One region of the Lentzea sp. CA-135723 genome, then DNA from elsewhere that is predicted to be linked to it. Evidence: riboswitches for the same ligand, from Rfam matches in the RefSeq annotation. Region 1 holds a riboswitch; each other region holds the start of a gene.

What was found. A riboswitch is a leader RNA that binds a small molecule or an ion and turns the genes downstream of it on or off. The one in region 1 is predicted to bind S-adenosylmethionine.
Region 2: another riboswitch for S-adenosylmethionine. It lies ahead of ACQEU1_RS22975 (methionine ABC transporter ATP-binding protein); the one in region 1 lies ahead of thrC (threonine synthase).
Region 3: another riboswitch for S-adenosylmethionine. It lies ahead of ACQEU1_RS35655 (aminotransferase class V-fold PLP-dependent enzyme); the one in region 1 lies ahead of thrC (threonine synthase).

What each region holds. Positions count from the first base shown of each region.
Region 1 covers NZ_JBNJMK010000001.1:3,996,940-4,001,484, forward strand. Annotated here, with positions in the region: gene ACQEU1_RS17750 (glycoside hydrolase family 3 N-terminal domain-containing protein) at 1-406, shown strand, start outside; gene rpsT (30S ribosomal protein S20) at 533-799, shown strand; gene ACQEU1_RS17760 (hypothetical protein) at 893-1,702, shown strand; gene holA (DNA polymerase III subunit delta) at 1,706-2,683, opposite strand; SAM riboswitch class I at 2,762-2,907, shown strand; gene thrC (threonine synthase) at 2,919-4,175, shown strand; gene ACQEU1_RS17775 (DNA internalization-related competence protein ComEC/Rec2) at 4,159-4,545, opposite strand, start outside.
Region 2 covers NZ_JBNJMK010000001.1:5,062,840-5,067,384, reverse strand. Annotated here, with positions in the region: gene ACQEU1_RS22985 (transglycosylase family protein) at 1-252, shown strand, start outside; gene rsmA (16S rRNA (adenine(1518)-N(6)/adenine(1519)-N(6))-dimethyltransferase RsmA) at 1,225-2,046, shown strand; SAM riboswitch class I at 2,135-2,228, shown strand; gene ACQEU1_RS22975 (methionine ABC transporter ATP-binding protein) at 2,444-3,442, shown strand; gene ACQEU1_RS22970 (methionine ABC transporter permease) at 3,466-4,122, shown strand; gene ACQEU1_RS22965 (MetQ/NlpA family ABC transporter substrate-binding protein) at 4,151-4,545, shown strand, end outside.
Region 3 covers NZ_JBNJMK010000001.1:7,594,627-7,599,171, forward strand. Annotated here, with positions in the region: gene ACQEU1_RS35645 (M28 family metallopeptidase) at 1-663, opposite strand, end outside; gene ACQEU1_RS35650 (potassium/proton antiporter) at 794-2,281, shown strand; SAM riboswitch class IV at 2,355-2,469, shown strand; gene ACQEU1_RS35655 (aminotransferase class V-fold PLP-dependent enzyme) at 2,505-3,836, shown strand; gene lspA (signal peptidase II) at 3,860-4,545, shown strand, end outside.

The sequences.
Region 1 (4,545 bases):
GGGCGCGAACACCTCGGCGGGCGCGAAGTACGACCCGCTCTACGCGTTCGGGCACGGGCTGTCGTACACGTCGTTCACCACTTCGGGGATGACGGCGTCGGTGGACCGTTCGAACGGCGTGGTGAAGTTCACGGCGGCGAACACCGGTGCGCGTGCGGGCACTCTGGTGGTGCCGGTCTACGTGCGTCAGCCGGCCTCCCCCGTGCTCACGCCGGACGCCAGGCTGGTGGGCTTCACCCGCGTCGAACTCGCTGCGGGACAGTCGAAGCAGGTCGAGGTGCCGTTCAAGCTCTCGCAGCTCGCGCTGACCGTCGGCGACGTGGACGGTGACGGACGGCGTGAGGTCGCCCGGGGTGGCTACGAGGCCGTGGTCGGTGCCGAGAAGGCCGCCTTCACGGTGCGCTGAGCTGGCCTGATATCCTTCGTCGTCGTGAACGCGCGGCACTCCGCCGTGGAGGAGAGCCGGTCCTCGTGACCGGTGCCGACAAATGCGCGCCACGAACCCCGGTTTCGACAAGAAGGGTGATGTCGCATGGCGAACATCAAGTCCCAGCTCAAGCGGATCAAGACCAACGAGAAGGCCCGCCTTCGCAACAAGTCGGTCAAGTCGTCCCTGAAGACGGCCATCCGCAAGTTCCGCGAGGCTGCCGAGGCCGGCGACAAGGCGAAGGCCCTGGAGCTCCTGCAGGACGCGTCCCGCAAGCTCGACAAGGCCGCCACCAAGGGCGTCATCCACGCCAACCAGGCCGCCAACAAGAAGTCGGCGATGGCCCTGCGCGCGAACGCCCTCGAGGGCTGATCTCGCTCGCGGAGCTCGCACTGAGCTTCTGGAAGAGCCCCATCTCCTCGCGGAGGTGGGGCTCTTCCGCGTTTCTGGTGTAGGCGTGAGTCCATGGAATCGCTGCCGCGCCTCGACTTCTTCGAGCTGCACGACCTCGACGGCACTCCGCCGGTGCTGCGCACCTTGCACACGGAGTCCATCACCACCATCTACCGGCTGACCGACGCCGCCCGCGAGTACGCGCGGCCGTTGGCGCTGGCCCTGCGGTCGGGCGCGGACCACCGGATCGTCGACCTCTGCGCCGGTTCCGGCGGCCCGGTGCCGTTGATCCAGCGGCGGCTGCACGCTGAGGGCGTCCACACCCAGGTCACGCTGACGGACCTCGTGCCGAACGTGCCCGCCTTCGAACGCGTGGCCTCGGTGAACCGGCGTCGCCTGCCCGACTCGTGCTGCACCGTCGACCACGTCTCGTCGTCCGTCGACGCCACGGACTGCCGCATCGAGGGCACGCGGACGATCTACGGCGCCTTCCACCACTTCCCGCCGCCGTTGGCCACGCGCATGCTGCAGAACGCCGTCGACACCCGGCAGCCCATCGTCGTCGTGGACACCAAACGGTCGTGGCTCTACGTGCTGGTCTTTCCGTTCTTCCTGACGCTGACCGTGTTGCTCGCGGCGCCGTTCCAGCGCAACCCGCTGCCGCGCTACCTGCTCCGGCTGGCGCTCACCTACGTCGTGCCGGTGCTGCCGTCCATGATGTTCTGGGACAGCGTCGTGTCGTTCCTGCGCATGTACGGGCGCGCGGAACTGCGGCGGATGGTCGACGGCCTGACCGGCACCGGCACGTTCGACTGGACGATCGGCGTCGAACGCGGCTTCACCGGCGCCCAGTACCTGATCGGCATCCCGCGCGAGAAGTGAGTGTCAGCGGCGGCTGTGGGCGGCCACGATCCGGAGCACGGCACGCTCCAGCGCGTAGTCGGCGTCGGCCGCCACGCCCTTCACGTCGGCGTTGAGTCCCGCGACCACCTGCATCGCGTCGGCGAGACCCGTCTGGTCCCAGCCGCGGGCCTGCGCCTGCGCCTTCTTGATCTTCCACGGCGGCATGCCGAGCGGGCCGGCGAGGCTGAACGGATCGGCCCGGCCCACCGCGGACACGCGCGCGACCGTGCGCACCGCGTCCGCCAGCGCGTCCGCGACCAGCACGTGCGGCACACCGAGCTGCATCGCCCAGCGCAACGCCTCCATCGCGCCCGCCCGGTCCCCCGTGACGGCCTTCTCCGCGACGGCGAACCCCGTCACCTCGGCCTTGCCCTGGTGGTAGCGGCGGATCTCCTCGACCGTCACCTTGCCGTCGGTGTCGGACACGAGCTGCGACGCGGCCGCGGCGAGCTCGCGCAGGTTCGTGCCCACGGCGTCGATGAGCGTGGCGACGGCCTCCGGGTCGATCTTGCCGCCCGCCCGCCGCACCTCGTTGCGCACGAACGCCTCGCGCTCGGCCGGCTTGGTGACCTTGGCGCACTCGATGACCGCGGCACCGGCCTTCTTCAGCTGTCCCGGCAGGTCCTTGGCGGCCTTGCTGCGACCACCGCCGGTGTGCACGACGACGAGCGTGATGCCGTCCGCGGGCGCCTTGACGTAGGAGAGCACCATGTCGGCGATCTCCTTGCTGATGTCCTGCCCGTTCAGCAGGACGATCACCCGCCCCTCCGCGAACAGCGACGGACTCACCAGTTCGGCCAGCTCGGGAGCCGTGAGATCAGTCACCTGGACGCGGGTCAGATCGGCGGTCGAGTCGACCTCGCGGGCAGCGTCCAAAGCCGCCCGAACAGCCCGTTCGACCAGCAACTCCTCTTCGCCGACGATGAGTTGCAGAGACTCCGGTGCGCTCACGCTCCGCATCCTCCCACGTCCCGGATCGTGGACGTTTGTGGCTCAGCAACGGACTGGTGCCGTAGCTTGGTGGCCACAACTGAACACCGCTCATCCAGAGGGGCAGAGGGAACGGCCCGAAGAAGCCCCGGCAACCGGCGTCAGCGCTGTGTGCACATACCTGTGGACGCATCTGAGCGCAGACGATCACGGTGCCAATTCCGACCCGTTCGATTTCGCGGGAAAGATGAGGAGATACCTCGCGATGACTGCTGTCACTGTGCCCACGAGCACCCAGTTCGACCTCGGCCCGGCCCGCGCGCTGCTGTGCCGTGAGTGTGGAAACGAAACCCCTCTCGCTCCTGAGTACGCCTGTCTCGAGTGTTTCGGGCCGCTGGAAGTGGCCTACGACTTCGGGAAGATCCGGCGCGAGGACATCGAGGCCGGCCCCAGGTCCATCTGGCGCTACCGCGGCCTCCTCCCCGTTCCGTCCACTGTGGAGCAGCACCCGAACACCGATCCCGGCGGCACCCGCCTGGTCGAGGCGCACAACCTCGCCAAGGCCCTGGGCGTCCGCAAGATCTGGGTGAAGGACGACACCGGCAACCCCACCCACTCCTTCAAGGACCGCGTCGTCGGCGTCGCGCTCGCCGCGGCCCGCGAACTCGGCTTCAAGGTGCTGGCCTGCCCGTCCACCGGCAACCTGGCGAACGCCGTCGCCGCGGCCGCCGCCCGGGCCGGCTGGAAGTCCGTGGTCCTCGTCCCCTCCAACCTCGAACGCGCCAAGATCCTCATGAGCGCGGTGTACGAGGGCGCCCTGATCGCCGTCGACGGCAACTACGACGACGTGAACCGCCTCGCCCAGGAGCTCGCCGCGGAGAACGAGGACTGGGCGTTCGTGAACGTCAACGTCCGCCCGTACTACGCGGAAGGCTCGAAGACGCTCGGCTACGAGGTCGCCGAACAGCTCGGCTGGCGCCTGCCCGACCAGATCGTCGTGCCGATCGCGTCCGGCTCGCAGCTCACCAAGGTCGACAAGGCGTTCCGCGAGCTCGGCCAGCTCGACCTGGTGGAAGCCTCGCCGTACAAGGTGTTCGGCGCGCAGGCCACCGGCTGCTCCCCGATCTCCGCCGCCTTCAAGGCGGGCCACGACGTCATCCGCCCGGTCCGCCCGGACACCATCGCCCGCTCGCTGGCGATCGGCGCCCCGGCCGACGGCCCGTACGTGCTCGACGCGGTGCGCCGCACCAACGGCGCCATCGAGGACGTCACCGACGAAGAGGTCGTCGAGGGCATCAAGCTGCTCGCCCGCACCGAGGGCATCTTCGCCGAGACCGCCGGCGGCGTGACCGTCGCGACGGCGAAGAAGCTGATCGAGACGGGCCAGCTCGACCCCGACGCCGAGACCGTGCTGCTCATCACCGGCGACGGCCTCAAGACCCTCGACGCCCTCGGCGACACGATCGGCCCGCGCGCGACGGTCCCGCCGTCGGCGGAAGCCGTCATCAACGCCCTGGGCTAGCCCGGCGCCTCACCTCCTCCCGGACGCCATCTCCCCGCTTCACAGGGAGATGGCGTCCGTCTTGAGCCACCCCGTGCGCGGGAACCGGTCCAGGCCTTCGACCACGTGCGGCCCGACCGGCGTCACCTCTGCCCGCCACGCCACGATCCGTTGCGGCCACGGGGCTTCCGCCTTCAACGCGTTGTAGTGGTAGTCGTGCCACACGTCCGGCGCGATCCGCAGCGCGTCGTCGAACACGTGCTCGGCCGCGAGGTCGTACGCCGCCTCTGGCGACTCCGCCTTCGTCGGCGCCAGCACGTGCGTCATCTTCGCCCGGTACGTGACGGCGCGCGTGCCGTCGTCGAGCGATTCGCAGATGTAATAACCGAAA
Region 2 (4,545 bases), 1.1 Mb from region 1:
GGCGACGTCTGGGACCGTCTCGCCAAGTGCGAGGCGGGCGGCAACTGGGCCATCAACACCGGCAACGGCTACTACGGCGGCCTCCAGTTCAACGCGGGCACCTGGGCGGCCAACGGCGGCACCGCCTACGCCCAGCTCCCGCACCAGGCCACCCGCGAGCAGCAGATCGCCATCGCGACCAAGCTCCGCGACCGCGCGGGCGGCACGTACGGCGCCTGGCCGGGCTGCCGCGCGAAGCTCGGCCTGCCGTAAACCCCTCTCCGTCCCCCGCAGAAGGCCGCTCAGGTTCGCCTGGGCGGCCTTTGCCGTGTCCGGGGGTCGTGGAGGGGCGCTGGGGCTCCGGGGTGAGGGTGGGGCGGGGTTCGGGAAGCGAAGCTTGGGGCGCCAGGTAGGGCAGAGCGCGGGCCGGGCGAGGCAGGATGGGCTGGTGGGGCTGGGCCAGGCGGGACAAGACGGGCGGGCGAAGGCAAGGCGGGGTAGGACGGGCCGGAAGAAGGCAAGCGGGGCGGAGCGCGGGCCCGGCGAGGCAGTACGGGCGAAACGGGTTCGGGAAGCGAAGCTGGTGCGCGGGGCAAGGCGGAGCGCGCGGCGAGACCGAGCCAGGCGGGCGAGCGGGCAGGCTGGCGCAGGGGTCCCCTCGGGTTTGGAGTCCCCGCGACCCAACGTACTCAGCGGGTCTGACAGTCCGGCTGAGCGAGCGGCGAGGCAAGACGGCATCGGACAGGACGTGTCTCAGACAAGACGGCGTCGGGCGAGCCCGGTCTCAGGCGAGACGGGGCAAGGCGAGACGGGGTAAGGCGAGACGGGTCGAGGATGGCTATAGGGCTTGGCGAAGCCGGAGGCGAGCCCGACCGAGCGCAAGCTTCGCGATGGCGCAGCCGAGCTCGGCCAAGACCCAAGGCAATGCCGAAGGCGAGGCGTCCTTTCCTCGACGCGCCGTGCAAGCGGTATCGGTGACGTAGCCGCCCAACTCAGCCACGCACGCGAAGAGATTAGGGCTTGACTTTGGGTGCGAGGTGCTACCACTAGTGGCTCGGCCGGGCCTCTTTTCAGCCCGGCCTTTTCCGGTCCGACAAGCGCCTCGCAAGGGCCCCGAAGTCAAGCCCCAATCTCTATCGACGCGCCAGCGGCGATGACTCGACCACGCCCGTCGAGGTCTTTGCGCCCAACGCAACCACCGCCCCGAGGCGACGCAACGCGACCTGCGAGAATGCCCGGGTGAGCCTGCTGGGACCTGCCGAAGTCCGCCGCCTAGCCGCGGAACTGGACATCCGCCCGACCAAAAAACTGGGCCAGAACTTCGTGCACGACCCCAACACGGTCCGCAAGATCGTCGCAGCCGCCGACCTCGCCCAGGACGACGTCGTCCTGGAGGTGGGTCCGGGCCTGGGCTCCCTGACCCTCGCCCTGCTTCCCAGCGCGGCACAGGTCATCGCGGTGGAGATCGACCCGCCCCTGGCCGAGAGGCTCCCGCAGACCGTCCAGGAACTGGACCCGGAGAACGCCGCCAAACTCCACGTGGTCCTGAAGGACGCGCTGAAAGTCACCCAAGAAGACCTGCCGGCGCAACCCACCGCGATCGTCGCCAACCTGCCGTACAACGTCGCGGTCCCCGTCGTGCTGCACCTCCTGGCCGAACTCCCCAGCCTCCAAAAGGGTCTCGTCATGGTCCAGGCCGAGGTGGCCGACCGGATGGCCGCGAAGCCGGGCAACAAGATCTACGGCGTCCCCAGTGTGAAGCTCGCCTGGTACGCCGACGCCAGGAAGGCCGGCAGCATCGGCAAGAACGTCTTCTGGCCCGCCCCCAACGTCGACTCGGGCCTGGTTTCTTTCCGCAGGCACGAAAATCTACTATCCACAGTGGACCGGAAGAAGCTCTTCCAGATCGTCGACGCGGCCTTCGCTCAGCGCCGCAAGACGCTGCGATCGGCCCTGAAGGCGTGGTCGCCGAACGTCGACGAGATCCTCGCCAAGGCCGGTGTCGACCCGCAGCAGCGGGGCGAGCAGCTGTCGGTGATCGACTTCATCCGGATCGCCGAGGTCTAAGCCGGGGATCCTTCGGCCAACAGTGTGATCTGTCGAACGAATCGGATTCTGGCTTGCGCAACCGAACGTCCGTCCGGTTGACTGCTACTTGCCATCCGGAGCGACTGAGAGACCTGGCTCTACGACGTCGCAGCAACCACCCGCTGGATGCGGGCAGGTGCTAACGCCAGGACCGATGGAGGAGCACCATGGGTACCGTGCGAATGCTGACGCGCCGTCGAGTTGTCGACCAGTGCCGTCGCACCGCTTCTGCATGTCGTCGCCACCTCGTCTAAGGCGCCTTCTCAAAGTCCTTTGACGCGCACTCCCCAGCGAGTGGCGCACCCCTGAGCAGCACACCTCGACCGCGCACGTCCACATCGGACGGTGTGCCGTCGCGCGCAGCCGTGGAGCAGAAGTGATCACTGTCGAAAACCTCACCAAGTCCTTCCAGGGCGTCTCCGCCCTCAACGGCGTGACCCTCGACGTCGAGGCCGGCACCGTGCTCGGTGTCGTCGGCCCGAGCGGCGCCGGCAAGTCGACGCTCGCCCGGTGCGTCGCGCTGCTGGAGCGTCCCGACTCCGGGGCGATCCGCGTCGACGGCACCGACATCACCAGCCTCGACGGCAGTGCTCTCCGCGCCGCGCGCAGGCAGATCGGCGTTGTGCCGCAAGGGGATTCGCTCCTGCGCCAGCGGACGGCGGCCGGCAACATCGCGCTGCCGCTGGAGTCCGCGGGCGTGCCCGGACCGCAGCGGCGGACGCGCGTCGGCGAGCTGCTGGACCTCGTCGGGCTCACCGACAAGGCCGCCGCGTACCCCGACCAGCTGTCCGGCGGGCAGCGTCAGCGCATCGCCGTGGCGCGTGCCCTCGCCGCCAACCCCAGCGTTCTCCTCGCGGACGAGCCCACCAGCGCGCTCGACCCCGAGACGACCGGCTCCGTGCTGACCGTGCTCGACCGTGCGCGCGCTGAGCTCGGTGTGACCGTGCTCGTCGTCACGCACGACATGGGCGTGGTCCGGAAGATCTGCGACGACGTGGCCGTGCTGGAGCAGGGCAAGGTCGTCGAACACGGCAAGGTGCTCGACCTGGTCAACAACCCGGGCAGCCGCACGAGCAGCTCGCTGCTGCCCGCCGTGGACCTCAACCCGATCAACGAGAACGCCTACGACCGCGTCGCGGACGTCGTGCTCGTCGGGTTCGCCGCGGTCGGCGCGCTGCTGCCCGAGGCCGCGCACCGGTTCGGGGTCGAGCTCAACATCGTGGGCGGTGGCCTGACGCGCCTCGGCGAGACGCCGGTCGCGCGCTTCCGGCTCGGCCTGAACGGTGAGCGGTCCGACTCCGCGCTGGAGTGGATCGGCGAGGCCGGCGGCGCTGTGCAGAGGTCCCTGAAGGGGCCGCAGGGAGTAGCTGCGTGAGGTCTGCAACACCCTGGTCCGACGTGATCGCTTATCTCGTCGAGGCCACCGGAGAAACGCTGTACATGGTCGGCGTCTCCACGGTCATCGCAACACTGCTCGGCGTTCCCGTTGGTGTCTGGCTGCAGCTCACCGCCAAGGGTGGGCTGCGGCCGAACGCCGCGGTGCACAGGATCCTCAGCTTCGTCACCGACCTGGGCCGCTCGATGCCGTTCATCGTGCTGCTCGTGGCGCTCACGTCGGTCACCCGGCTCATCGTGGGCGGCTCCATCGGCAGCACGGCGGTCATCGTGCCGCTGGCCGTGGGAGCGATCCCATTCGTCGGCAGGCTCGTGCAGAACATCCTGTCCGAGGTGCACGTGACCGTGGTGGAAGCCGCGATCACGACCGGGGCGAGCACCCTGCGGATCGTGCGCAGCGTGCTCATCCGCGAGTCGTTGCCCGCCCTGATCAACGCCATCGGCGTCACCGTGATCGCCCTCATCGGGTACTCGGCGATGGCCGGCGTGATCGGCGGCGGTGGTCTCGGCGACCTGGCGATCCGCGAGGGCTACCAGCGCTTCAACGACCGGATCCTGTGGAGCACCGTGGCGTGGCTCGCCGTGCTCACCACCGTGATCCAGCTCGGTTTCACCCGTGCCGCCCGTGCGTCCGACCGGCGCCGGCACGCCTCAGTCTGACCCGTAGAAATTTCTCAAAAGGAACGTCATGCGTATTCGTGCTGCCCTGATCGCAGTCGCTTTGACCGGTATCACCGCTTTGTCCGCCTGCTCGGCCGGTACGTCGAGTGCCTCCGACACGCTCAAGGTCGGCGTCTCGCCGGTTCCGCACGCCCAGATCCTCAAGTACGTGGCCGACAACCTCGCCGCGCAGAAGGGCCTGAAGATCGAGGTCGTCGAGTTCACCGACTACGTGCAGCCGAACACGGCGCTGGTCGACGGGTCGCTCGACGCCAACTACTTCCAGACCGTCCCGTACCTGGAGACGTTCACGAAGGAGAGCGGCGCCAAGGTCGAGTGGGTCCAGCCCGTCCACGTCGAACCGCTCGGCCTCTACTCCAAGAAGGTCAAGAAGCTCGACGAGCTGCCGGCCGGGGCCAAGGT
Region 3 (4,545 bases), 3.6 Mb from region 1:
CGTGAAGCCCGCCTGCAGCCGCTGCGTCAGCGCCGCCGAACCAGTGGGCTGGCCGGAGGAGCTGTAGACGAAGTAGCCGGGGTTGGGCGAGCCCGTCATGTCGAAGTTCAGGTACGCCTTGATCTTCGACTTCTCGGTCGACGACAGGGAGTTCACGTAGTACGTCGAGCCGACGAGGCCTAGCTCCTCCGCGCCCCACCAGCCGAACCGCAGGTGCTTGGTCGGCTGGAAACCGGTGGCCTTCACCTGGAGCGCGATCTCCAGGATCGACGCCGAGCCGGTGCCGTTGTCGTTGATGCCGGGGCCCGCCGAGACGCTGTCGAGGTGGCCGCCGACCATCACGACGTTGTTCGCGTCACCGCCGGGGTAGTCGGCGATCAGGTTGTAGCCCGTCGCGCCGTTCGAGGTGAACGACTGGACGCGCGTGGTGTAGCCGGCCGCGTCGAGCTTGCTCTTCACCCAGTTGATCGAGGCCAGGTACCCCGGTCGTCCGTGTGCGCGGTTGCCGCCGTTGGAGTTGGCGATGGACTGGAACTGGTTCAGGTGAGCTTGTACGTTCGCGACGTTGATGTTGGGCGCCGCCAGTGCCGCGGGCGCCGCCGCCTGCGCCGCCGTGGTTCCGGTCACCATCAAGGCGGCCGCCAGCGCGATCAGGATCCTCATGGTTCAACTCCGTGCAGGGTAGGGATTGAGCCACTGATCAACATGCTCCGCCGCGCATGGACTCGCTAGGGGCGAACGGTGGGAGTTGTTAACGCGTCCGGTTCGTCGGAATCGAGGGTGATCAACCAGAATGGTCCAGGTGGGTGACGTCACGGTCGTTCTGGGCATCGGCGCCGCCGTGCTGCTGATCTCGGTGATCGCGGTGCGCGTGTCGACGCGGCTCGGGCTGCCCTCGCTCCTGCTCTACCTCGGCATCGGCGTGCTGCTCGGCGAGTCCGTCGCGGGCATCAAGTTCGACGACGCCGACCTCACCCAGTCGCTCGGCATCGCGGCCCTCGTGCTGATCCTGACCGAGGGCGGCATCACGACCCGGTGGAACGCCGTCAGGTCGTCGCTGTGGCTCGGCGTCGCACTGTCCACAGTGGCCGTCGCGGTCAGCGTCGCGGTGACCGGGACGGCGCTGCACTTCCTGCTGGGCCTCGACTGGCGGATGGCGTTGCTGTGGGGCGCTGTGCTGTCGTCCACGGACGCGGCCGCCGTCTTCAGCGTGCTGCGCTCGTTAGGCGTTGGGGCACGGCTGACTGGCGCGCTCGAGCTGGAGTCCGGTCTCAACGACGCGCCCGTCTACATCGCCGTCGTGCTGCTGGCCTCGTCGGACCAGATCTCCTGGACCGCTCCGCTGCTGGTGCTCTACGAACTGGGCGCGGGCGCGGTGATCGGCGTCGCACTCGGGTTCCTCGGCGGCGCGGGGCTGAGACGCGCGGCGCTGCCGTCCACCGGTCTGTACCCGCTCGCCACGGTGGCGGTGTGCGTGCTGGCCTACACGGCGGGCGACCTCGTGCACGCCTCCGGCTTCCTCGCCACGTACGTCGCCGCGCTGGTCCTCGGCAACGCCCGCCTGCCGCACCGCGCCGACACCCTCTCGTTCGCCGAAGGCCTCGGCTGGCTCGCCCAGATCGGCCTCTTCGTGCTCCTCGGCCTCTACGCCTCCCCGCAACGGCTGCTCGACGTGCTGTTCCCCGCGCTGGTCGCGGGCGTGGTGCTGACGTTCGTGGCGCGGCCGCTGTCGGTGGTGCTGGCCTCGTTGCCGTTCAAGGTGCCGTGGCGGGAACAGGCGTTCCTCTCCTGGTCGGGGCTCAGAGGTGCCGTGCCGATCGTGTTCGCGCTGATCCCGTTGATCCAGGGCGTGGAAGGCGCGCGGCAACTGGTCGACGTGGTGTTCCTGCTGGTCATCGTGCTGACGATCGTGCAGGGCACGACGCTGCCGTTCCTCGCGCGACGGCTCGGCCTGGTGAAGGCGGGGGAGGCGCTGGAGGTCCAGGTCGACTCGTCCCCGCTCGACGAGCTCGGCGCGGAGCTGCTCCAGGTGCACATCCAGCGCGGCTCGAAGCTGCACGGCGTCTACATGTCCGAGCTGCGGCTGCCGAGCGGCGCCACGGTCAGCCTCGTGGTGCGCTCGGGGAAGAGTTTCACGCCACAGCCGACGACCAGGCTGCAGACCGACGACCAGTTGCTCATCGTCACCACCGAGGAGACGCGCGACGCCGCTGAGCGGCGCATACGTGCCGTCGACCGGGCCGGCCGCTACGCCAGGTGGAAGGGCGAGACCGGCGACTAGTCGGTCTCCGAGGCTTCTCACGATGTGATCGGGGTGTCGACGCGGCGGTCACCCTCCGCTAACGTCGTCGGCAGGTCATGAGAGCCAGCGTCAAGCCCAAGCTTGCTGGCCGGCAACCCTCCAACCGCGGTGGGGTGCCCTTGGTGAGGACCTGGTCCGGCGCGCAGGGCGCCGGTCAAGCGCGGGCCTCCACACGAAGGCCCCTGGCCTCGGAGGCAGCTCGATGACGCTCGCGATCACCCCCAGCACCACCACTGCGGTTCCGGCTGTCGTCGGCGCTGACCTGCGCGTTCCGCTGGTCACCGGAGAGCGCGTCACCTACGCCAACCTCGACCACGCGGCTTCGGCGCCCTGTCTGCAGGAGGTGCGCGACGCCGTCGACGAGCTGCTGCCCTGGTACGCCAGCGTGCACCGCGGCGCCGGGTTCGCCTCGCAGGTCTCGACCCGCGTGTACGAGCAGGCCCGCGACCGCATCCGCCGGTTCGTCGGGGCGCGTTCGTCCGACGCCGTCGTGTTCACCCGCAACACCACGGACTCGCTGAACCTGTTGGCGCGCAGCGTTCCCCGCAACACCGCCGTCGTCCTGTTCGACAGCGAGCACCACGCCGCGCTGCTCCCCTGGAGGGGTCCGCACGTCCAGCGCGTTCCTGCACCGTCTTCGTCCGGCGCCGCAGTTGTCGCGCTGGACCGGGCTCTTGCCGCCGCCCCGGTCGGCCCGAGGCTCGTGATCGTCACCGGGGCGTCCAACGTCACGGGGGAGCTGTGGCCGGTCGCCGAGCTCGCGAAGGTCGCCCGCCGCCACGGCGCGCGCATCGCGCTCGACGCGGCCCAGCTCGCCCCGCACCGCCCGATCGACGTGCGTGAGCTGGACGTCGACTACATCGCGTTCTCCGGCCACAAGATCTACGCCCCGTTCGGCGCCGGTGTGCTGGTCGGCCGCGCGGACTGGCTCCAGCAGGCCCAGCCGTACCTGGTCGGCGGCGGCGCCACGTCCAAGGTGACCGACCACGGCGACCGCCTCGGCGTGGCCTGGTCCGCGGTGCCCGAGCGGCACGAGGCCGGCAGCCCGAACGTCGTCGGCGTGCACGCCCTGGCCGCGGCCTGCGAGATCCTGTCGCGGCACTGGGAGCAGACCGTCGCGCACGAGCAGGAGCTGCTCGCCCGCCTGCGCGAGGGCCTGCGCACGATCCCCGGCTTCCGCGAGCTGAAGATCCTCGGCGACGCGGACAAGGTCGGGGTCGTGAGCTTCACGGTCTCCGGCTTCGACGCGGGCTTCCTCGCCGCCGCGCTGTCCGCCGAGTACGGCATCGGCGTGCGGGACGGAGCGTTCTGCGCGCACGTGATCGTGGGCCGCCTGGTCAAGCAGGTCGGCTCGCACGAGGAACGCGCCGTGCGGGCGTCGATCGGCCTCGGCACCACGGCCGAGCACGTCGACCGGCTGGTGGCCGCGTTGCGCGTGCTGGTCACCGAAGGCCCGAGGTGGAGCTACACCCAGCAGGACGGCCGCTGGGTGCCCGAGGACGACGGCCGAACCCTGCCGCCGTTCCTCGCGTAGTCCCTGTAGTGGACAATGACCTGGTGAGTGACGAGTCCAAGGCCGAGGAGAAGGCCGCTGACAAGCCTGCCGAAGAGCAGGTCAGCGAGCCCGAGACGGTCGCGACTCCGGTGATCGAGGCGCCTGACGCCGAGGAGGGGCCCAAGCCGTCTCCGGCGAAGGCGGAGGACGACGAGGACGAGGGTTTCTCGTTCACGGGTTCGCTGCCCGAGCTGAAGACGAAGCTCCTCGCGGCCCTGGCGGCCGTCGTGCTGGCCCTGGACGTGCTCACGAAGGTCGTGTCCGTGGCGTTCCTGGAGGACGCCGACCCGATCCAGCTGTTCGGCGGCGTGCTCTACCTGACGTTCGTGCGCAACCCCGGTGCCGCGTTCGGCATGGGCGAGGGCATGACGTGGGTGCTCGCGCTGATCGCCATGGGCGTCGCCGGGTTCATCTACTGGATCTCGCGCAACCTCCGCTCCCAGGGCTGGGCCGTCGGCCTCGGCCTGGTGCTCGGCGGTGCCGTCGGCAACCTCGCCGACCGGCTCTTCCGCGAGCCCGGCCCGATGCGCGGCCACGTCGTGGACTTCCTGTCGCTGTTCGACCCGTACGGCCGGGTGTGGCCGGTGTTCAACGTCGCGGACATGGCGATCGTGGGCGGTGGCGCGACGATCATCGTGCTCGCGTTGCTGCGCCACGACTACGACGGCACCGTGCACAAGGACGATCC